One region of the Fictibacillus marinisediminis genome, then DNA from elsewhere that is predicted to be linked to it. Evidence: riboswitches for the same ligand, from Rfam matches in the RefSeq annotation. Region 1 holds a riboswitch; each other region holds the start of a gene.
The links. Region 1 has a riboswitch for lysine ahead of LCY76_RS02650 (amino acid permease). Riboswitches for the same ligand answer to the same signal wherever they lie in the genome.
Positions count from the first base shown of each region.

Region 1 (7,374 bases):
CATATTCTTTTAGTTCAATCAGAGTTTTTTCTGCGAGCATTGTGATGACCTCCCCAAAATGTCGCTTGCCAGGCGACCAAATGATGGCAGAATCCAGCTATTATTATAGCATGATGAATAGAAGGGGATGGGTCGCATGAATCACAATAAAACGGAGATTATCTTTCTGCTGGACCGGAGCGGATCAATGGCAGGGCTTGAAGAGGAAACGATCGGCGGGTTTAACAGGCTGATTGAAAAACAATACCGGCCGGAAGGAGAGACGGAAATTACGGCGATTCTCTTTGATGATCAGTATGAGGTCGTATGGACTGGCAAAAACGCCAGAGAGGTAAGGCTGTCAGACAAAGAGTATTTTGTAAGAGGCTGTACCGCACTGCTGGATGCCATAGGTAAAGCGATCGTGGATACCGGGCACAGGCTAGCAATGACAGACGAGAATGAAAGGCCAGGCAAGGTCATCTTCATTGTTACAACTGATGGGATGGAAAACGCGAGCACGGAATTTACCTATCCCAAAATAAAGGGGCTGATCAAGCACCAGCAGGAGAAATACAGCTGGGAGTTTATATTTATGGGAGCGAACATCGATGCCGTGGAGGAAGCGGACAGCCTTGGGATTTCAGTCGACAACGCCTATAACTTTGAGGCTTCATCACATGGGGTAGAGGAGATGTATGCTGTCATGTGTGAAGCGGTGGCGGAGAAAAGGGGGAAATGATTATCATATGGGCAAAGGAGCACCCAACGTTTTTTTTCGGCGGGTGCTTTTTAGTTCGGATAATAGATGGTCATGCTCAAGCGGGTCAAAGTGTCACCGGAGTTATGGTAGACGTGAGGCCTGTCGGCTCTGAACCGGATAGAGTCCCCATTTTTCACGGTGTATTCTATATTGTTCACACGTACGGTTAATTCCCCGTCAAAAACGGTTACAAATTCTTCGGTGCCTTCTCCATGAGCGTCAGAGCTTAGAAAGCCGCCTTTGTCGATCTCGACGGAATACATTTCAAATCGGCGGTCATCCTGAAATGGAAAGTAGGGATATACTCTGTATTTTCCGTTGTCCTCTGTTAAGGCTTGTACTTCGCTTCGCAAGACTACTTTCGTATCGGGCTGCGGATCATTGATCAGGGAAGTAAACGAGATCTTTAGTCCATTGGCGATTTTCCAGATCGTCGTAATGGTAGGGCTGGATTCGCCTCTCTCAATTTGTCCAATCATTGTTTTGCTTACACCGGTCAGTTCAGCCACTTTTTCAAGGCTTAATTTTTTGTATTCCCGAAAGGCTTTTAAATTTTTCGCAATGATAAGATGGATTTCCTCCATAAATAACCTCCAGACCTATTTACAATATAGCGACCATTCTGTACAATATATTGAAAATCGTTATAGTGTTCAATATAGACATTATAACATACACAACGGAGGGGGATCACAATGTCCATTTTGTCTTTTTTGTTGTACGTGTTTGTTACAAGCTTCACTCCAGGACCGAATAACATTATGGCGATGCTGTTTGCCAATCAATACGGTTTGAAGCGAACCCTCAGATTCTGTGTTGGAGTTGGAGCTGGATTCTTTATCATCATCATGCTGAGCAGCTACTTTAATCTTTGGCTGAAGAACTTCATACCAAAGATCGAGTTTGCGATGACGATCCTCGGTGCGGTATATATGCTGTATCTGGCTTATAAGGTGTTAACCAGCAAAAGCAAGACTAAAAACAGCGAACGAGAAGACAAGAATAACAGTTTTAAAGCAGGCATGCTGCTTCAGTTCGTTAATCCAAAAGGCCTCTTATACGGCTTGACTGTCATTTCCACGTTTGTGATTCCCTTTTACCATTCCAATGCCAGCCTGCTGCTGATTTCATTATTTCTAGCGTTTATCGGCTTCCTGGCTACGTTTAGCTGGAGTCTGTTCGGTTCCATGTTTCAAGTCTTTTTATCAAAATACAGAAGAGCATTCAATGTGGTGATGGCCCTTTTGTTAGTGTATAGTGCGGTTTCGGTGGTTGTGGAATAAGATATCAATGATTAAAACGATCGTTTAAAGAGGCTGGTCATTAGGTCAGGTCTCTGTCTTCATATAATCTGGATCGATAGAAAAAAAGAGCACTGGCTGAGAAAAATGCAGCCGTGCTCTTTTGCTTACCAGAAGGATTATTTACTTTTTCGCCTTGCTGACTTTCAGTTTCTTGCCTTTAACTGTGGTATTTTCCATGGCCTGCAGGACAAGTGAGCCTTTTCCGTTAAGAATATCAACATAGGACCAATTCTCCTGGATGGTGATAATGCCGATATCATCTGCTGAGACTCCAGGGATTTTTGCGATGGTTCCAACGAAATCGACCACTCGGATCTTCTTGTTTTTTCCGCCGCTGAAGTGGAGTTTCGTAATATCCTGGTTGATTCGGGCCGTTTTATTATTTCTCATGACTCGGCGCCCGCTGAGCTTTTCTTCAAAAGCTCGTTGCATTTTAGCCACTTCTTGTTTTGTCGGTGCTTCTTCTTCATCGATCTCAAAGCCGATGTATCTTTCGATGGCTCTAAGATATTTTCCTTCATAAGGCAATGCAAACGTAATGGCTCTTCCTTTTTTGCCGGCCCGGCCAGTTCTTCCTGTACGGTGGACATAGCTCTCTTTTTCCATGGGAACGTCATAGTTGATAACAAGGGTTACATTATCAATATCAATTCCTCTCGCAGCTACATCCGTGGCGACAAGGTAACGGAAATTCCCGATCTTGAACCCGTCCATCACCGCAAATCGATCTTCTTGTTCCAATCCTCCATGAAGCTTTTCAACAGAATACTGAGAGGCTTCGAGCTCTGCAAACACGGAATCGACGTGCTCTTTCGTATTGCAGAAAATGATGCAGCTGTCCGGGTTTTCAACGACCGTCACGTCTTTCAGAAGAGCAAGCTTTGCCTCTTCCTGAACGTTGATTAAAGAATGCTCGATCGTATCTGTCGTCATCCCGGCAGAAGCTATTTCGATTTTTGCTGGATCCTTCATATATTGATGGCAGAGATTTTCGATATCTTTTGGCAATGTTGCAGAAAAGACCATGGTCACTCTGTTTGAAGGAAGTTGTTTAATAATCTTTTTGACTTCATCAATAAAGCCCATGTTCAGCATTTCATCTGCTTCATCAATGATCAGGTACTTGATTTGGTCCAAGACCAGGGTTTCACGCTCGATATGGTCCATGACGCGTCCCGGTGTACCGACGACGACATGCGTTTTTTGTTTCAATTCTTCTTTTTGTTTCGCAAAAGGCTCTTTACCATATACAGCAACAGCTTTAATCCGCTTGAACCTTCCAATGTTGGTCAGGTCTTCACGAACTTGAACAGCGAGCTCACGCGTGGGAGTAAGGATCATTGCTTGTGGCCGTTTTTCTTCCCATTCCAGCATTTCGCATACCGGAATACCAAAGGCTGCTGTTTTTCCGCTGCCTGTTTGGGATTTTACGACGAGATCTTGTTTTTCCAGAGCTAATGGTATGACTTCAGTCTGAACCTCAGTCGGAGTTTCATATTTCAACACTGTAAGTGCTCGTTTTATTTCATCGCTTATACGATAATCGTTAAAACTTCTATTATTCATGTAGGAACCTCGATTTTTTATATTATCCAGAATCAGCATAACCTGAATAGTGTTCATTATACTTGAAATGATGGACAATCGGGTTTAATTTTAAACGATTGTTTAAATGAACCCTTCCGTACGATCGCAGGTGATAGGTAAACAATGATATAATGAGGGAATTAATTCAAAAGTAAAAAACTGGCAACAAAAAACAGTTGAAGGAACGATAGCGCTGTTTTATAATAACTCTTAGCGTTAACTAACTTGATATTAAAATCCTCATCAATCCGATGAGGTAGAGGTCGCGGCTTTTATTAGTAGGACGTACGAGATGAAGAGGACATCATAGACTCCGTGTGAAAGGAAAAGCTGCCGAAATTTGTGCTTAACTCTGGAAGTATGAATTGGGGCTGTATTCGAACAGGAACAGCACTGTCACACCCACGAATAACCGGTGGGTGGGATGCGCTATCTTACGGAAGGCATGATGCGGATTAATACTAATCGTCGCCCAATGCTTGGCGGCTTTTTTTATTTCCCACTCCTTCCTAAAACGAAAAGGAGTTTTTTTTTATGCGAAACACATCACAGAATCCATCACAGCCGCCGTCGCCAAACGCGGACAATGAATTAAAGCGGGGACTGAAATCCCGCCATTTAACGATGATCTCCCTTGGGGGAACAATCGGAACAGGATTATTTTTAGCAAGCGGAGGATCCATTCATACTGCAGGGCCAGGCGGCGTTCTGTTTTCATATGCAGCGATTGGAATCATGGTGTTCTTCTTAATGACAAGCCTCGCAGAAATGGCGTCTTACATGCCGGTTGCCGGTTCATTCAGCACGTATGCTTCAAAATTTGTGGATCCATCACTAGGATTCGCGCTCGGCTGGAACTATTGGTACAACTGGGCAATCACCATTGCAGCTGAACTTGCAGCCGTAACATTAATCATGAAATTTTGGTTTCCGGATACCCCTTCATTTATCTGGAGTGCACTGTTTCTAGGCATTATGTTCTTATTAAATTATTTATCGGTAAAAGGGTTTGGTGAAGCAGAATATTGGTTCTCGCTGATCAAAGTCATTACCGTCATTATCTTCTTGATCTTAGGAACACTTATGATCTTCGGCATTTTAGGCGGAGATCCGATCGGATTTAAGAACTTTACGATCGCTGACGCACCGTTCCACGGCGGATTCTTTACGACGCTTGGCGTATTCATGGCTGCAGGTTTCTCATTCCAGGGAACAGAACTGTTAGGGGTTGCGGCAGGAGAAACGGAGGATCCGAAAAAGAACATCCCGAAAGCAATCAAAAGCGTGTTCTGGCGTATCCTTTTGTTCTATGTTCTGGCAATCTTGGTCATTTCTTTAATTATTCCCTACACAGACAGCCGATTGGCAAGCAGCGATATTACTGTAAGTCCATTCACACTTGTCTTTGATAAAGCAGGAATTGCGTTTGCGGCTTCCGTTATGAACGCGATCATCTTAACAGCAGTATTGTCTGCCGGTAACTCCGGTATGTATGCATCGACCCGTATGCTTTGGGATATGGCACGAGACGGAAAGGCACCTAAGTTTCTGGCGAAGCTGGATTCCCGCGGTGTACCGGTTCCAGCCCTAATTGTAACAGCCGCTGTTGGAGCTGTAGCTTTCTTTGCTTCACTGTTCGGTGACGGCGTCATCTACACATGGCTGCTGAATGCCTCCGGGATGTCCGGCTTTATCGCCTGGCTCGGAATTGCGATCAGCCATTACCGATTCAGAAGAGCGTATGTGGCACAGGGGCGGAATTTAAAAGAACTGCCTTACTTGGCAAAATGGTTCCCAATCGGTCCGATCTTTGCTTTCGCTCTCTGTTTTGTCGTTATCCTCGGCCAAAACTATTCTGCCTTTACAGGCGGAAACATCGATTGGAAAGGAGCCCTTGTTTCTTACATTGGGATTCCAATCTTCCTGGCCGTTTGGTTAGGCTATAAATTCAAACACAAAACAAAAGTCGTACCGCTTAAAGAGTGTGATTTTGAATAAGAAATAAGAGAAGCAGGAGCCTTTCGGGGTTCCTGTTTTTTCATAATGGATTAGAAGTGAAAAGTTTAGGGAAAAAGGTATCGACTTCTGAATGTAGAACATATAAACTAACACTTACGTCAAGTGAAAGGAAATAGGAAATGAACAAAAGTGTAATGCAGTTATTCAATAACTCCGAAAGGTTACAAGGAATCCATGTGTTTTACTATTCATTTGAACTAGAGAGCTATATTGAGAATGCCGTATCCTACATTGTTAATGGTGTTGAGCAAGGCGATTACATACTGTTCTTGGAGAATGAACGAATCTATCCTTTGATTATTAAAGAGTTGGAAGAGAAATTAACAACAGATCAACTCAAAAAAGTTCGTTTTATGAATAACTTTGATTTTTATTTTTGGAATAACAATTTTTACCCGCAAACGATTTTGTCTAACTTCTCCGATATCGTAACTCCCTGGATCGAGGAAAATAGGTCCATTAGAACATGGGGCCATGTGGAATGGGGAGACAGGAAAGACTTTGAAAAAACACTTGAGGAGTTCGAAGTGGAAGTCGATCAAATGATAAAGAACGTAAAAGTCATCACGGTATGTGCCTATGATGCCGGCCGTGTGTCTGATGACCTCAAAGTGAAATTAATGGAGCATCATGATTTTATAATGACCGATAATGAAGTCCTTCCAATAAACAGATCTTGAAATAGCGATTTACCTGAGGATTCGTTCCTATCCAGAAAAGGCACCTGAATGAGGTGCTTTTTGTTTTGTCTTATAAGCCAATAAATAATTTGATCCATTGAAACTTTTTTCCACCTTTCCTCCACTAATCTATTGAAAGGAGTTGTGAAATGGAAGAGCAACAATACAAATTAATTAAAAAAGCCATAAAAGGCAACAAAAATGCTTTTGAACAATTAGTAACACAGCACTATAAACAAATCTACCGGACGGCTTTCCTTTATGTTCACAATCAAGAAGATGCATTAGACGTTGTTCAAGAAGCCACATATCAAGCTTTAATTTCGATTCACACATTAAAGAACGCAGAGTATTTCATGACATGGTTTACAAGGATTGTGATCCGCTGCTCAGCACAATTGCTCACAAAAAGGAAAAATATCATCCCGTTAACAGAAGAGGTTTTATCTAGTATTCAATCCAGCAAAGAGCCTAAAAGTGAAGATGCATGGGAGTTATTGGATGCCATTGGACAATTGAAAGAGAACTACCGGACAACTATCATCCTTTTTTATTACTATGATTACTCCATTAAAACCATTAGTGAAATGATGGAGATACCAGAAGGGACAGTGAAGACATACCTAAACCGTGGGAAAGAAACATTGAAAAAAAACTTCGGAAAAGAGGAAGAGCAGTGGATCATAAGAAAATAAAATATGTTATTGACCAAATAGAAGTCCCTGAGGCTGAAGTTCTTCATGCAATCGACAGAGGCATCAAACAAAGCAAGCAATCAGAATGGGGCCGTTCTTCTCAAAAAAAGAAAATAATGATTAGCTGTATAATGGCAGCCTCTGTCTTCGGATTAACCTTATCCTCTGGATTTATCAATTCAAACATGAATAAAGTCCTTGCTGATGCTCCTGTGATTGGCGGGATATACGAGAGGTTTGGAGATAAGATGGGATTGAATTTGGAAAAACAGCATTTGGTGACTGAATTGGACCAAACAATAACCAAGAATGGTGTTTCCGTTAATCTGAATAATGCCTACTTTGAC
Region 1 is NZ_JAIWJX010000002.1:460,216-467,589, forward strand. It holds gene LCY76_RS02625 (hypothetical protein) at 1-40, opposite strand, end outside; gene LCY76_RS02630 (vWA domain-containing protein) at 137-721, shown strand; gene LCY76_RS02635 (helix-turn-helix domain-containing protein) at 772-1,326, opposite strand; gene LCY76_RS02640 (LysE family transporter) at 1,438-2,025, shown strand; gene LCY76_RS02645 (DEAD/DEAH box helicase) at 2,167-3,612, opposite strand; lysine riboswitch at 3,883-4,073, shown strand; gene LCY76_RS02650 (amino acid permease) at 4,168-5,631, shown strand; gene LCY76_RS02655 (MEDS domain-containing protein) at 5,772-6,332, shown strand; gene LCY76_RS02660 (sigma-70 family RNA polymerase sigma factor) at 6,482-7,027, shown strand; gene LCY76_RS02665 (DUF4179 domain-containing protein) at 7,009-7,374, shown strand, end outside.

Region 2 (7,374 bases), 2.0 Mb from region 1:
CTCATTACAGACGGAGATTTATATGCTTTGCGAGCAGTAGAGCATGTAGCCAGAAAAATAGGTGGACGCTGTATTTCCCAGTCCTGGGGGAACCCTTCGAAAATAAGCGGGCACCAGCTTGTAAGAATGATAATGCAGACGCCCCACGATCCCGTCCTCGTCATGTTCGATGATTGCGGATTCCGCGGCGAAGGCCCGGGAGAACTCGCAATGAGAATTGTGTGCAGCCAACCGGACATCGAGGTCCTCGGCGCAATAGCTGTCGCATCCAAAACCCATCATTCGGAATGGACTAAAGTTCATTTTTCCATTGACCGGTATGGGAGCTTTACAGAATACGGGATTGACAAGAGTGGTGTTCCCGATTTTGAGACAGGCAGGATCAACGGAGATACCGTCTATATACTTGATGAATTGAACCTCCCGATCGTCATCGGTATCGGTGATATCGGAAAGATGGCCGGCCATGACGCAGTGGAAAAAGGAGCCCCGATTACAAGTATGGCGGTTGAAACCATTTTAGAAAGGAGCGGTTATAATGCAGGGGTCGAAAGAAAGGCAAAAGACACCAATCAGTAAAAAAATCCAAGAGAACGAACAGCAGCTGAAATCACGGCTGGGCATCGGAATCAGCTTTGATGTGGGTGTCAGGAAACTGCATCTATTAAAAAAGAAGTCCAGATCTATTATTGCACTGGACTATGTGACAGCCTTTTCATCATTGAGATCATGAGAGAGCTCATGGATATGGACCATGGGCATCGGGCTCCCTCCAATGTGAAAGAAATACTTCATGAACATCTGTCTCACCAACAGGTGGAACTGACCGATAATTTGGAGATAGCCATTGACCGCATGCTTTCTGGATTGATTGCTGTCTTTCTTGAAGGGGAAGACCAAGCTTTCATCGTGGATGTCCGTAGCTATCCGGGCAGGCAGCCGGAAGAACCGGACACTGAAAAGGTCGTCCGCGGCTCCCGTGATGGATATACGGAAAATATAATTGTCAATACTGCTCTTACCCGCAGGCGGATCAGAGATGAACGGCTCCGCCACGAAATAATGCAGGTCGGTAAACGATCCAAAACAGATATCTGTATCTGCTATATTGATGACATTGCCGATCCCGGGCTCGTTAAGCTTGTCAAACAAGAATTGCAGAGCATTGACATCGACGGTATTCCAATGGCGGATAAAACGATCGAAGAATTTCTCGTAAAGCAAGGATGGGATCCTTTTCCGCTCGTCCGTTATACCGAGCGGCCGGATGTCGCCGCACAGCATCTCATGGAGGGGCATGTTTTGATTATTACGGATACAAGCCCATCGGTCATCATTACCCCGACTACTTATTTCCACCATATTCAGCATGCTGAAGAGTTCAGGCAGACCCCGATGGTAGGAGCTTTTATCAGATGGGTCCGTTTCGCAGGGATTATCGCTTCACTTTTACTTGTGCCTCTCTGGTACCTCTATGCTACTCAGGAAAACCTGCTTCCTCCTAATATTGATTTTATCGGTCCGAACAAGACGACGCATATTCCTTTATTTCTGCAGATCCTCTTTGCTGAGATCGGGATAGAAATATTGAGGGTAGCTGCTATCCATACCCCAAGTCCGCTGTCGACGGCGATGGGTTTGATCGCTGCCGTATTGATCGGACAGATCGCGATCGATGTCGGACTGTTTGTTCCTGAAGTTATTCTCTATGTTTCTATAGCGGCGATCGGCGGTTTCTCGACCCCAAGCTATGAGCTGAGTGTAGCCAATAAGATGCTCCGGCTTCTGCTGCTATTCTTAACTGCCATTTTCCATGTGCCTGGCTTTGTAGGTGGGGCCACCTTAATAATACTTTATCTGTGCTCGATGAAGAACTTGAATACCCCTTACTTATGGCCATTCATACCTTTTAATGCAAAAGCCTTCCTGCAGATTGTCATCCGGATCGCTGTGCCGCTCTCAAAGATCAGGCCAAGCATCGTCCATCCGCAGAACAGAAAAAAACAGCCGACTTCCTAAGAAGTATTGCCGAAGGAATAAATTTGTGATAAATTTGTTCATAACAATTGGATATGCCTCATTTATTGATAATGGGGTAGAGGCGCAAAGCGGATCAGTAGGATGATGGAGTGAATGGACATGAAGAAATCATTTTAAAGGCCAATTTGCCGAAGTGTGAAGATGGTCCATACATCCTCATGCTGGGTCGCTGCCGAACAGACAGCGGACTGTCACTGCATCATGCAGTGGAGAACTATTCCGGCAAATGGGGGTACGGTGTAAGACAGCTAATGTACCTTAATACATTAGCTGTCTTTGTTTTTCGTCGGAGCAGAATCTCTAATGGAAAAGCAGAAGGGAGATTTTTTCATGTATTTACATGGTACTAGTTCAATCAATGATGACAATCACTTAACAATTGGCGGGGTTGACACCGTTCAGCTGGCGCGTGAATATGGTACACCGCTTTATATTTATGATGTAGAGCTGATCCGAAAGCGTGCGAGGTCGTTCAAGAAAGCGTTTGAGGAACAAGGGATCAAAGCACAAGTGGCTTATGCAAGCAAAGCGTTCTCATGTTTGGCGCAAGTCCAGCTGATGGACGAGGAGGGAATGAGCCTGGATGTCGTATCAGGCGGGGAGCTGTATACCGCTCTTTCAGCTGGTTTTCCGGCAGATCGTATTCATTTTCATGGAAACAACAAAAGTTACGAGGAACTTCAATATGCTCTTCAATCGGAGATCGGATGTTTTGTTGTCGATAACTTTCATGAACTCCGCATGCTCGAAAGCCTTTGCAATCAGCTGAACAAGAACACATCCATCTTGCTGAGGATCACTCCGGGTATTGAAGCTCATACACACGAGTACATCCTGACTGGGCAGGAGGATTCCAAGTTCGGTTTTGACCTTCAGAACGGCCAGGCAGAACAGGCGGTTCTAGAGTCGCTTGAATCACACTGTCTGAACCTCTTGGGCGTTCATTTCCATATCGGTTCACAAATCTTTGAGACCACGGGATTTGTTCTGGCGATTCAAAAGCTTTACGAATATCTCGGTAAATGGGACAAAGAATTTTCTTTCTTTCCTGAAGTCCTGAACCTCGGAGGCGGATTCGGCATCCGCTATACAGAAGAAGATGAACCGCTCGAACCGAAAGAATACATTGACGCGATGATCCAGGAGATCACCAGGTTATCTACTAGCGCCTCTGTTGCTGTTCCGGAAATTTGGATTGAACCCGGGCGTTCACTGGTCGGAGATGCAGGAACGACCATCTACTCGATCGGCTCTCAAAAAGATATACCTTCTGTCCGTCATTATGTGGCTGTCGACGGGGGCATGAGCGATAACATTCGTCCTGCTCTATATCAAGCCCAGTATGAAGCCGCGCTTGCAAACCGTGCCGGTGAAAAAGGGACGAAAAAAGTTTCAATCGCCGGGAAATGCTGTGAATCAGGGGATATGCTGATCTGGGACATCATACTCCCGGAGACGAAGAGCGGAGACTTGCTCGCTGTCTTCTGCACGGGTGCTTATGGATATTCCATGTCCAACAACTATAACCGCATACCCCGGCCGGCGGTCGTTTTTGCTGAAAAAGGGGAAGCTCGCCTCGTTGTGAAAAGAGAGTCTTACGAAGATCTTTTACGCCTGGATCTTCCTTTAAAGAACGGCGTGTTTGCCGGCAATTAAGATGAGCCTGCTGACCTCGCTGGACTCTGGGCTAAAAAAAGCATAAAATAATGAAGTATGTTGAATTCAGGAGGTTATATCTATGAAAAAAGGTTCTATCGAATTTGAAAACGGTGAAAAAATTTCCATCGAGCTTTTTCCGGAAGAAGCACCGGGGACAGTAGCCAACTTTGAAAAATTAGCGAACGAAGGTTTCTATAATGGGGTAACATTCCATCGTGTGATTCCTGGTTTCGTAGCACAAGGCGGAGACCCGACAGGAACAGGTGCAGGCGGCCCTGGCTATACGATCAAATGCGAAACAGCCGGAAACCCTCACAAACACGTAGCTGGTTCTCTTTCAATGGCACATGCCGGCAAAGACACAGGCGGAAGCCAGTTCTTTATCGTTCATGAGCCGCAGCCGCATTTAAACGGCGTTCATACTGTTTTCGGACAAGTTACCGAAGGCATGGACACGGTTCTAAGAATCAAACAAGGCGATGTAATGAAAGAAGTTAAAGTTTGGGAAGAATAAGAATAGTGAAAACCCCCGGTTTCCCGGGGGTTTTTTTTGGGGATTTTCTAGTTGGGCTTCAGCTCTTCTTTTTCATCCGCAGCTGCTTTTGCGCTTCACGTTCTAAAATAACTTCACTCCGGTCACGCAGTTTATGCTTGTGCATGATCGTTTCATCCGCCATATTGCTTTCATTGCCCCAAACCGAGCCTTGTTTTTCGATACAGCGGCAGCACTGGTCCATGAGTGCTTCATCTGCAACAGGGAAATTCAGGTCTGTAAAAGGCTTTCGGCATTCGATCTCATCCAATCTTATCATGAGCCTTTCTAGCAGCGCTGTGCCATCAAGACCGAGCCTCGTGAGATCCTCTTTATGTGCGGTCAGTTTACCGATTGCGCTCTTCATCATTCTGAACGCTCCAATGTCATTGCCTCTGCGCTGATGGTAGAGTGAGACCGCGACCTGGATCAATCCGACCCAGACGCCGTTTTGCTGACCTTCGCTTTTCCAATGCTCTTCAAGTACTTCATGGCATTCGAAAAAGTCCCTCGATCCGTGGAAGTAGGCAAGGTATTCAATGTATGCTTCTGGGTACATCAATGGCCTCCTGGTTTTCTTTTTACAGTCTATCTTACTAAAAATTTTAAGATGCAAAAAGGAACTGTGTTTAAAATATGGTATAATTCCGGTACAATATTGAATTTGGAAACAGGGGTTACTACTATGAAGTATAGCGTGAAAGTCGATGCATTTGAAGGTCCTCTCGATCTGCTCCTGCATCTGATCACTTCGTACGAGATCGATATATACGATATACCCGTTGCTGCGATTACAGAGCAATATATGAACTATATACATACGATGCAGGAATTAAAATTGGATGTCGCCAGTGAATACCTGGTCATGGCGGCAACGCTTCTCGCCATCAAGAGCAAGATGCTGCTCCCAAAACAGGACGTACTGGATCTTGATCAGCAGATGGAGATTGAGATGGATGAAGATCCCCGGGAAGATCTCGTACGCAGGCTTATTGAATATCGAAAATTTAAGCAGGCGGCAGTCGGCCTGAAGGAGAAAGAAACGGCCAGAAGCATGATCTTTACAAGAGAGGCTATGGATCTGACGTACTATGAAAACCAAGAAGAAGAGATCAATCCCGTAGCTAACGTAACGATCTATGATATGCTCGCCGCAATGCAGAAGATTTTTACTAAAAAACTCGAGAAGGCGCCGAGAAAAACAACGATTGAGCGCCAGGAGATCCCGATTGAGACAAGGATGAAGCAGATCATCAATGAGATCCGTTATTCGAGCGGCAGAAAGAAATTTTCCGATCTTTTCACCTCCTCAAACCGGGAACATCTTGTTGTCACTTTTCTGGCTGTGCTGGAGTTAATGAAGACAAAAGATGTGACATGTGAGCAAGAAAACAATTTTAGCGAAATTTTTATTTATGCAACAAAGGAGAATGAAGTTTGAGTCAATCAGCAGAACATAAAGCGGTCATTGAAGGGCTAATATTTGTTTCGGGGGAAGAGGGTATTGAAAAAAAGCAGATAGCAGACGTTCTGCAGATCAGCATGGATGCGGCTGAAGAGCTTCTTGATGAGCTGGTCAAAGACTACAAGTCTGATACGAGAGGCATGGAAATCATTGAAATCGCCGGTTCATTCCAGTTTGTTACGAAGCGCGAACATGCCGGCTATTATGAAAGGCTTGTATCTGCTCCCTCCCACTCCAGCCTGTCACAGGCCGCTTTGGAAACACTTGCAATCATCGCCTATAAACAGCCGATCACGAGGGCTGAAATAGAGGAAGTCAGAGGGGTAAAGACTGAAAAGCCGCTGCAGACGCTCTCTTCTAAAGGGCTCATCAAAGAAACAGGCCGTGCAGAAGGAACCGGCCGGGCTATTCTATACGGTACGACAAAGAATTTTCTGGAGCATTTTGGTTTAAAGTCATTGCACGAACTTCCGCCGCTCCCTGAGAAAGTGAACGATCAATCGATTGAAGAGGAAGCGGATCTGTTTTTTTCAAAGTTTCAAGAAACGATGGAATAATGGGAACAGGAGTTGACGGCCTTGAAAATTAGAGCATGTACAGGATATGAGCTGGAAAAGGAAAAGCCGAACTCGCCGGAAGATTTTTTTAACCGTTCAGAAGTATTCTATGAACAAGAAGGACAAGAAAAAAGTTTTCAGCTTCTTTACGTGAGATATTTTGAAGAACAGCTCCTGCCGCGCATCTCGGAACAATTAATCACGGATGATGGAGAGCAGCTGGCGATTAAAGACATAGCAGCCCTGGTTTGCTTGCTTCATTTGAAGGATGCCCTGGAAAGAAGAAGACTTTACATGAACAGGGAGGAAAACTTTCTTTCTCTCTTTCAGAACGTGGATTGGTCTGAAGTGAAAAAGATTTGGAAAACGGTAAAACAGCAATAAAAAAACGTCTCCTTAATGGAGGCTTTTTTTATTAGAAAGAAATAAGGGCGTAAAACCGGTATTAAAAGGGAAAACTTATGTAACTACCCATACGGAGGTTTCAACATGCCCAAAATTGTATCCGTTCAAACAACGAATCTTCCACATAAACTGGAACAAGAACAGGCTCTCGAATTTGCACGGGGATTATTTTCTCAGTCATTTAAAGATATTGAGAGACTTCTTAAGGTGTTTCACAATGGCGAGATTGCGACCCGCCATTTTGCGAAGCCGCTGGAGTGGTTCAAAGAAACGCACTCTTTTCAGGAGAAGAACGATTTTTACATCGAAACCGCAACCAAGTATGGCGGAAGAGCGATTAAAAAATGTCTGCAGGATTCTCCCTTTTTAAGAAGGAATATTGAATATAAGGAGATTGATGCGATTTTCTTTATTTCCAGTTCAGGTTTTTCCACACCGAGCATTGAGGCAAGAATCATGAATGAACTGCCTTTCTCACCTCATACAAAACGGGTGCCGATCTGGGGGCTTGGCTGTGCGGGAGGGGCATCGGGTTTTTCCCGAGCCTATGATTATTGCCGGGCGTATCCGAGAGCAAACGTCCTCGTACTGAGTGTGGAGCTGTGCAGCTTAACGTTTCAGCATGATGATCACAGTAAAAGCAACCTTGTAGGCACATCGCTTTTTTCAGACGGGGTCGGCTGTGCGCTTCTTTGCGGCGATGAGTCGGATGCGGC
Region 2 is NZ_JAIWJX010000002.1:2,496,182-2,503,555, reverse strand. It holds gene spoVAEA (stage V sporulation protein SpoVABEA) at 1-579, shown strand, start outside; partial or broken gene LCY76_RS13285 (spore germination protein) at 539-2,019, shown strand; lysine riboswitch at 2,089-2,265, shown strand; gene lysA (diaminopimelate decarboxylase) at 2,371-3,696, shown strand; gene LCY76_RS13275 (peptidylprolyl isomerase) at 3,779-4,213, shown strand; gene LCY76_RS13270 (DUF309 domain-containing protein) at 4,272-4,790, opposite strand; gene LCY76_RS13265 (segregation/condensation protein A) at 4,917-5,672, shown strand; gene scpB (SMC-Scp complex subunit ScpB) at 5,669-6,253, shown strand; gene LCY76_RS13255 (hypothetical protein) at 6,275-6,637, shown strand; gene LCY76_RS13250 (type III polyketide synthase) at 6,743-7,374, shown strand, end outside.
Region 2: linked by a shared signal. The riboswitch ahead of lysA (diaminopimelate decarboxylase) and the one ahead of LCY76_RS02650 (amino acid permease) in region 1 are both predicted to bind lysine.

Region 3 (7,374 bases), 2.4 Mb from region 1:
GGCTCAATCATCGGAGAGGTACTCGGGTTTCCGATTCATACCGACAAGCGAATCCGGGAGGTTAACTTTGGCAGGCTGGAAGGTACGGATGAGCAGGTCCGGATAAAACGGTGGGGAGCTGACTGGAGTACCCTGGAACATGGAAAAGAGAAAAAAGAACAGGTATTAAAAAGAGGAAACGAATTTCTTGATGAGCTGACACAGCATCAACAGGGAAAAAAAATCATCGTGGTCAGCCACGGCGCTTTCATCGGCACCATGCTAAAAGGCCTGCTGGAAAGCGATGAGTATGATGTTTCACTCGTTAATACGTCAGTGAGTATATTACATCATGTGGAGCGGCAGTGGGCATGTTCCCTCTTTAATTGTGATGTGCATTTGAAGCAGCCACACGGTTAATTAGTTGGTTTGATTAAAGTGCAAGTGGGGAACGATAAATCTTGAGCAAACAAATAGATGTAATTTAGGTTTGATGATATACTCTTTTTACACGATGAAACTAAGGAGGCAATTTTAATATGGCAATCGTAAATGCAACTGATCAAACGTTCAGTCAAGAAACTAGTGAAGGTCTAGTACTTGCTGATTTTTGGGCACCTTGGTGCGGACCTTGTAAAATGATCGCGCCGGTTCTTGAAGAACTAGCAAGCGAAAATGAAGACTTAAAAGTAGTTAAACTTGACGTAGATGAAAACCAAGAAGTAGCCGGAAAATACGGAGTAATGAGCATCCCTACACTGATCGTTTTCAAAGACGGCGAAGTTGTTGACCAAGTCGTAGGTTTCCAGCCGAAAGAAGCGCTTGGCGAGCTTTTAAACAAACACAAATAATAACGAATATAATTAAGGCTGGCCTCTAAAGGCTGGCCTTTTTTGTATGAAGGCACTGATAATGTTTGGTACTGGATTTTCGTATACAAGGTTCACCACACAAAAAGCGTGTTGCTTGGTAAGTGCTCCTGCGCTTATTGGGAATAAAACGACCGTTTCAGCTTTTGTATTTTAACTGCCAAAAATAAGGATATCATGCTATGATGTTACATAGAAAAAGGAGGGGAGAGACAACGTGGACACTATTAGAGAGAAGCTGGCTGTACTTCCGGATCAGCCCGGATGTTACTTAATGAAAGACCAATTCGGAAAAGTCATCTATGTGGGGAAAGCAAAAGTATTAAAAAACCGTGTAAGATCTTATTTTACAGGTTCACACGACGGGAAAACACAGCGTTTAGTCGCAAATATTTCCGATTTTGAATACATCATCACCTCCTCAGAGCTAGAAGCTCTCCTTCTTGAAATGAACCTGATCAAAAAGCATGACCCTAAATTTAATGTCATGCTGAAAGATGATAAAACGTATCCGTATTTAAAGATTACTGCTGAAAAGCAGCCCCGGCTCTTGTACACCAGAAAGATAAAAAAAGACAAAGGCAAATACTTTGGTCCGTTTGTTAATGCCTTTGCCGCACAAGAAACGAAAAAACTGCTGGACCGGCTGTATCCGTTGCGCAAATGTGATCATATGCCTAACAAAGTTTGCCTATATTACCATATCGGTCAATGCCTCGGCCCATGTGTTTATGATATTACCGAAGAACAGAACAAGAAGATGGTCGATGAAATCGTTAAGTTTCTGAACGGAGGCTTTCCTGAAGTGAAGGAGGAACTGACCGAGAAAATGCTGGCCGCTTCGGAAGACCTTAATTTTGAACGGGCGAAAGAACTGAGGGATCAGATCCAGCATATTGATGCGGTCATGCAGAAACAGAAAATGATGACCGCTGACATGGTGGATAAGGACGTTTTTGGTTTTCATTACGATAAAGGCTGGATGTGCGTCCAAGTCTTCTTTATCCGCCAAGGAAAGCTTATTGAACGTGATGTTTCCCTCTTTCCTTTCTATGGAGAAGCCATCGAGGACTTTTTATCCTTTATCGGACAATTTTATCTTCAAAAAAATCATATTCTCCCGCGGGAACTTTTGCTGCCTCCTGAGGCGGACGGCCAATTGGTCAAGGATCTTCTCGGCGTGAAAGTGATACAGCCGAAACGCGGGCAAAAGAAAGAGTTTGTTGAACTTGCAACGAAGAATGCCCAGCTCGCTCTTCACGAAAAATTTGCACTGATCGAGCGTGATGAGGAACGTACGGTAAAAGCGGTTGAAAATCTTGGGCTGCAATTAAACATTCCAGCTCCATACCGGATTGAGGCATTTGATAATTCCAACATTCATGGAACAAATCCAGTATCTGCGATGATTGTATTTGAAGACGGTAAACCGAACAAAAAAGAATACCGAAAATATAAAATTAAAACGGTGACAGGCCCCGATGATTACGCCTCCATGAAAGAAGTAGTCCGCAGGCGTTACTCCCGCATCTTAAAAGAGAACGGGCAGCTGCCGGATTTGATTATTATTGATGGAGGGAAAGGACAGATCGCTGCTGCGCAAGATATTCTTGAAAACGAGCTGAACCTTGATATCCCGATCGGAGGACTGGCTAAGGATGATAAGCACCGTACATCCCAGCTCCTGATGGGAGATCCTCCTGAAATTATACCGCTGCTCAGGAACAGCCAGGAATTTTATTTGCTGCAGCGTATACAGGATGAAGTCCACAGGTTTGCGATCTCATTTCATCGTCAAGTGCGTGCGAAAGGAATGTTTCAATCAAGTCTCGATAACATTCCTGGAGTCGGTGAAAAGAGGAAAAAACTTTTGCTGAAAAAATTCGGTTCCATCAAGAAAATGAGAGAAGCCACTCTTGAGGATTTTCAAGCGGCAGGCATTCCATTAACTGTTGCAGAAGAAATTATTCAGGCTCTTCAAAATGAACCTTCATAAAGGTATTGATTTTTCAGAAGTCCTTTGCTAAACTTAAAACAAATTTTAATAGAGCGCCATACTTCAGTTTTGAAGTGATGGTAGAGGAGCAAAAACCAATAGTATGCTATCTGAAGAGAAGGAGCTCTTATGATGGTAGCTGAAAGGGGATTTTTGCCGAAGCTTTAAGAAACTCCTGTTTCTTACGGCTGGACCTGCATTGAATAAATGCAGAGCTGTCACACATTCTTGCCCGGAGGGTGTGTGGAGGACTATCTCACAAGAGGGGAAAACAAGCTGGCTTACTGTTGCATATATCAAGCAGCAATAAGGTCTTTTCCTTATTGCTGCTTTTTTGTATTTATTTTTGCATTTCAGTTTGTTGCGTAGTGGAAGCCGAGACAGGCTGGCCATATCTGGGTGCCTTTTGCAGGAAGGCAATAAATTCGATTTCATTGATGAGAAAGGATGGACATTGTGGCTTTAATCATTCAAAAATTCGGAGGTACAAGTGTCGGCACACCGGATAAAATCAGAAACGCGGCAAGTCGGATCATTCAAGCGGTAAACGAGGGGAATCAAGTAGCAGCGGTTGTCTCAGCAATGGGAAAAACAACGGATGATCTTGTGAGGCTGGCAGGTGAAATAACCGCAAGGCCTTCCAAACGTGAAATGGATATGCTTTTGACGACAGGAGAACAGATCACGATTTCACTGCTTGCGATGGCCCTTCAGGATGCCGGGTACGAAGCCGAGTCTCTGACAGGCTGGCAGGCTGGAGTTGAAACAGAAGATGTTCACGGCAACGCGCGCATCTTAAATATCGATACAAAAAGAATCCAGCAAATGCTTGCAGACGGGAAGATTGCAGTAGTTGCCGGTTTTCAAGGATTAACCTCTTCGGATAATATTGCAACACTGGGACGGGGAGGATCAGATACGACGGCCGTTGCACTGGCAGCTGCTCTTCGTGCCGAAAAATGCGAAATCTACACAGACGTTACTGGTGTATTTACGACAGACCCGCGGGTGGTGAAACATGCCAGAAAGCTGCCTTCCATCTCCTATGATGAAATGCTTGAAATGGCGAATCTCGGAGCGGGTGTGCTGCATCCGAGAGCCGTAGAATTCGCAAAGAATTTCGGAGTAAGACTTGAAGTTCGTTCGAGCACAGAGAAAGAAAACGGGACACTAGTGGAGGAGGAAGCAACGATGGAGAATAATTTAGTAGTGAGAGGATTGGCTTTTGAAGGAAACGTAACAAAAATTACGATTGAAGACCTGCCGAATGGTTTAAACACTCTGTCTTCTGTTTTTTCCTTGTTGGCAGAGAACGGTGTTAATGTAGATATTATTATTCAGAGTGTGAACAAGCAGGAAAGAACAAACATATCGTTCTCCATTGAAACAGCGATCTTAGATGAAACAATTGAGCTTCTAGAAAGATATAAGAGTTCGCTTCAGTTCGGTTCCATCCAGCATGAAGATGGATTGGCTAAAGTATCTATTGTTGGTTCAGGAATGATTTCTAATCCAGGAGTAGCCGCACAGATGTTTAAGGCTCTCTCTGATCAGGATATTATGATTAAAATGGTCAGCACTTCAGAGATTAAAGTTTCTACGGTTGTTGATCAGCAGGATATGATCAAAGCGATTGAAACGCTGCACGACGTCTTTGAACTGGACGCAAGGCAGCCGGTTCAGCAGTTATAATAAGAAAAAGCCGGGCGAAGCTGCCCGGATTTTTTGTAAAAGGAAAAAAGGATTAAACCTGTACAGGTTCGTTTAAGAAGTCGATCTCAAATCCGAGATCCTCAAGGATTTGGTGGTCAGCAGTCGTTTCTTGTCCGTCGGTGGTCAGATAGTCGCCTACGAAAATAGAATTTGCAGCATATAGGCCCAGCGGCTGAAGGCTGCGGAGATTTACCTCTCTGCCGCCTGAGATCCGAATCTCTTTCGTTGGATTAATAAAACGGAACAAGGCGAGCACTTTTAAACAATAACGGGGGTTCAGATCGTCAAGATGCTCGAGAGGAGTACCTGGTATAGCATGCAAAAAATTAACAGGGATAGAATCTGCATTGATCTCTCTTAGCGCTTCTGCCATCTTAATGATGTCGGACCGGCTTTCGCCCATTCCTACGATCACGCCTGAACATGGGGAAATTCCTGCTGTTTTTACCTTTTCCAGAGTAGCCACTCTGTCTTCGTATGTATGAGAGTTTGTTATTTGGCTGTGGTGGTCTGCGGATGTGTTGATATTATGGTTATATCTTTCGACGCCCGCCTCTTTAAGGGACTGTGCCTGCTTATCATTTAAAATGCCAAGGCATGCGCATATTTTCATATTATAATTGGATTTAATCTCTTTTACAGCTTCAATGACAGTGTTCAAGTCCCGATTCAGAGGTCCTCTTCCGCTTGCGACGATACAATAGGTTCTCACGTTTTGTTTAAATGCCTTTTCCGCACCTTCAACAATCGTGTCTTTATCCATCATCGCATATTTTTCGATCGGCGCTGTGGAAACTGAAGACTGTGAACAATATCCGCAATCCTCAGGGCACAGGCCTGACTTTGTATTGATGATCTTATTCAGTTTCACCTTTTTTCCGAAGTAATGCTTCCTGATCATAAACGCACCTTGCAGCAGGCTAAGCAGCTCGTCATCGTCTGATTCCAATATGGATAAGGCTTCTGCCTGGCTCAGTTCTTTACCTTCGATCACTTCTTTTCCAAGTTCCATCCAATTCATAGGGTATGCCTCCTTAATGTTAACTAATTTAATGTATAGGTTAACATTATGCCAGCTAATTTGTATTGTCAACGCAAAAAAAACCGGCATATGCCGGTTTTTTGAGAGAAAAGAGTATTCTTTTTATTTTCAAGCTCCTTGTGAGCCTGCGGTTTCGTCTTTCCGGTCCCATTGGACGGTAAATTGAATTTTGTTCTTTCGTTTCACAGTTTCATAGGTTTCTGTAACACATTTTCTTTGATTTTGGATTTGCTCTGCGATAAATCCAGCTTCGAGACCGAATGTAGGATTATCCTGCAAATCGAATCGTTTGTTGATAAGAGAGGAAGACAGTTCGAGTACCATCTCGTTCTTATTTATTTCAGCGATGATCAGATTGCCCCAGCCGGCTTCCGAGAAAAAATGAACAATTTCTTCAGTGGAACCCAATGGGAATTTCCTTGCCAGGTTTCTTCCTGCCCAATATAGGATGTTCCGTTCTTCTTTTCCCAGCAGATCCGGGATCAGAATGTTTTTCAGCAGCTCATATGCGAATACAGGAACTCCTGCAGCAGGCTTACTGTCCTTCTCGGTTGTTTCTTCTTCGTTGTGATGGACGTCCTCATGTTGTTCCATATAGATCTCCCCGCTTTCTACTTGTTCCATTATAGCTTGAATAAAATAATATCTCTATAAAAAGTCATACATTTGTCGAAATTTAAGTGAGGGTCTGCTTTGAAAAAAGTTAGGAAAATCAACAGATTTTTGAACTTTTTATGTTACCGGTTTCTTGACGGTGTCAAACGATGGGAGTAAAATGAAACATGTTATTAGTTAACGCTTTAACGTTCATCTTATTTACTGCAAGCGGAGAGGAAACGCTTAAACGGAATGGAGAGAAACCAATGGTTTCAGAAAAAGACATAGGGAACTTAGAAAGGGGCAAATTGTATGGCAGGCAGTCGTAATTTTAACACGAGAAGACTACATTCTTTACTGGGCGTAATCCCGGTTGGCTTATTCCTGCTCCAGCATCTTGTTGTGAACAACTTTGCAACAAGAGGGGCAGAATCATTTAATAATGCAGCGAATTTTATGGGACATTTACCTTTCCGTTATGTTCTGGAAGCGGTTATAATTTTTATTCCTCTTTATTTCCATGCGATTTACGGACTTTATATTACCTTCACGGCTAAAAACAACGCAAGCCGTTATGGATATTTCCGTAACTGGATGTTCCTCTTACAGCGTGTAACTGGCGTAATTACGCTAATTTTTGTTTCCTGGCATGTTTGGGAAACTCGTATTGCAGCAGCATTTGGAGCAGAAGTTAACTTTTCGATGATGCAAGACATCTTAAGCTCACCATTTATGGTGGCCTTTTATTTGGTTGGGGTATTATCCGCAGTCTTTCATTTTGCGAACGGATTATGGTCATTTTTTGTCAGCTGGGGTCTTACGGTTTCGCCTCGATCACAGAGAGTATCAACTTACGTAACGATGGCAGTTTTCTTAGCACTTGCATTCGTTAGCGTTCGAACTATTTTTGCATTCATTTAAGAAGGGGTGAACCATCTTGAGTAAAGGAAATATTATTATCGTCGGTGGAGGTCTTGCAGGGCTAATGGCTGCCATTAAAGCAGCAGAAGCCGGCATGAACGTTGACTTGTTTTCAGTAGTTCCTGTTAAGCGCTCTCACTCTGTTTGTGCGCAGGGCGGAATTAACGGGGCTGTAAATACAAAAGGAGAAGGCGACTCTCCTTATGTGCATTTTGACGATTCCATTTACGGAGGCGACTTCCTTGCGAACCAGACTC
Region 3 is NZ_JAIWJX010000002.1:2,890,348-2,897,721, reverse strand. It holds gene LCY76_RS15450 (histidine phosphatase family protein) at 1-399, shown strand, start outside; gene trxA (thioredoxin) at 519-830, shown strand; gene uvrC (excinuclease ABC subunit UvrC) at 1,066-2,844, shown strand; lysine riboswitch at 2,918-3,106, shown strand; gene LCY76_RS15435 (aspartate kinase) at 3,301-4,536, shown strand; gene bioB (biotin synthase BioB) at 4,589-5,578, opposite strand; gene LCY76_RS15425 (YslB family protein) at 5,708-6,193, opposite strand; gene LCY76_RS15420 (hypothetical protein) at 6,382-6,525, shown strand; gene LCY76_RS15415 (succinate dehydrogenase cytochrome b558 subunit) at 6,509-7,117, shown strand; gene sdhA (succinate dehydrogenase flavoprotein subunit) at 7,134-7,374, shown strand, end outside.
Region 3: linked by a shared signal. The riboswitch ahead of LCY76_RS15435 (aspartate kinase) and the one ahead of LCY76_RS02650 (amino acid permease) in region 1 are both predicted to bind lysine.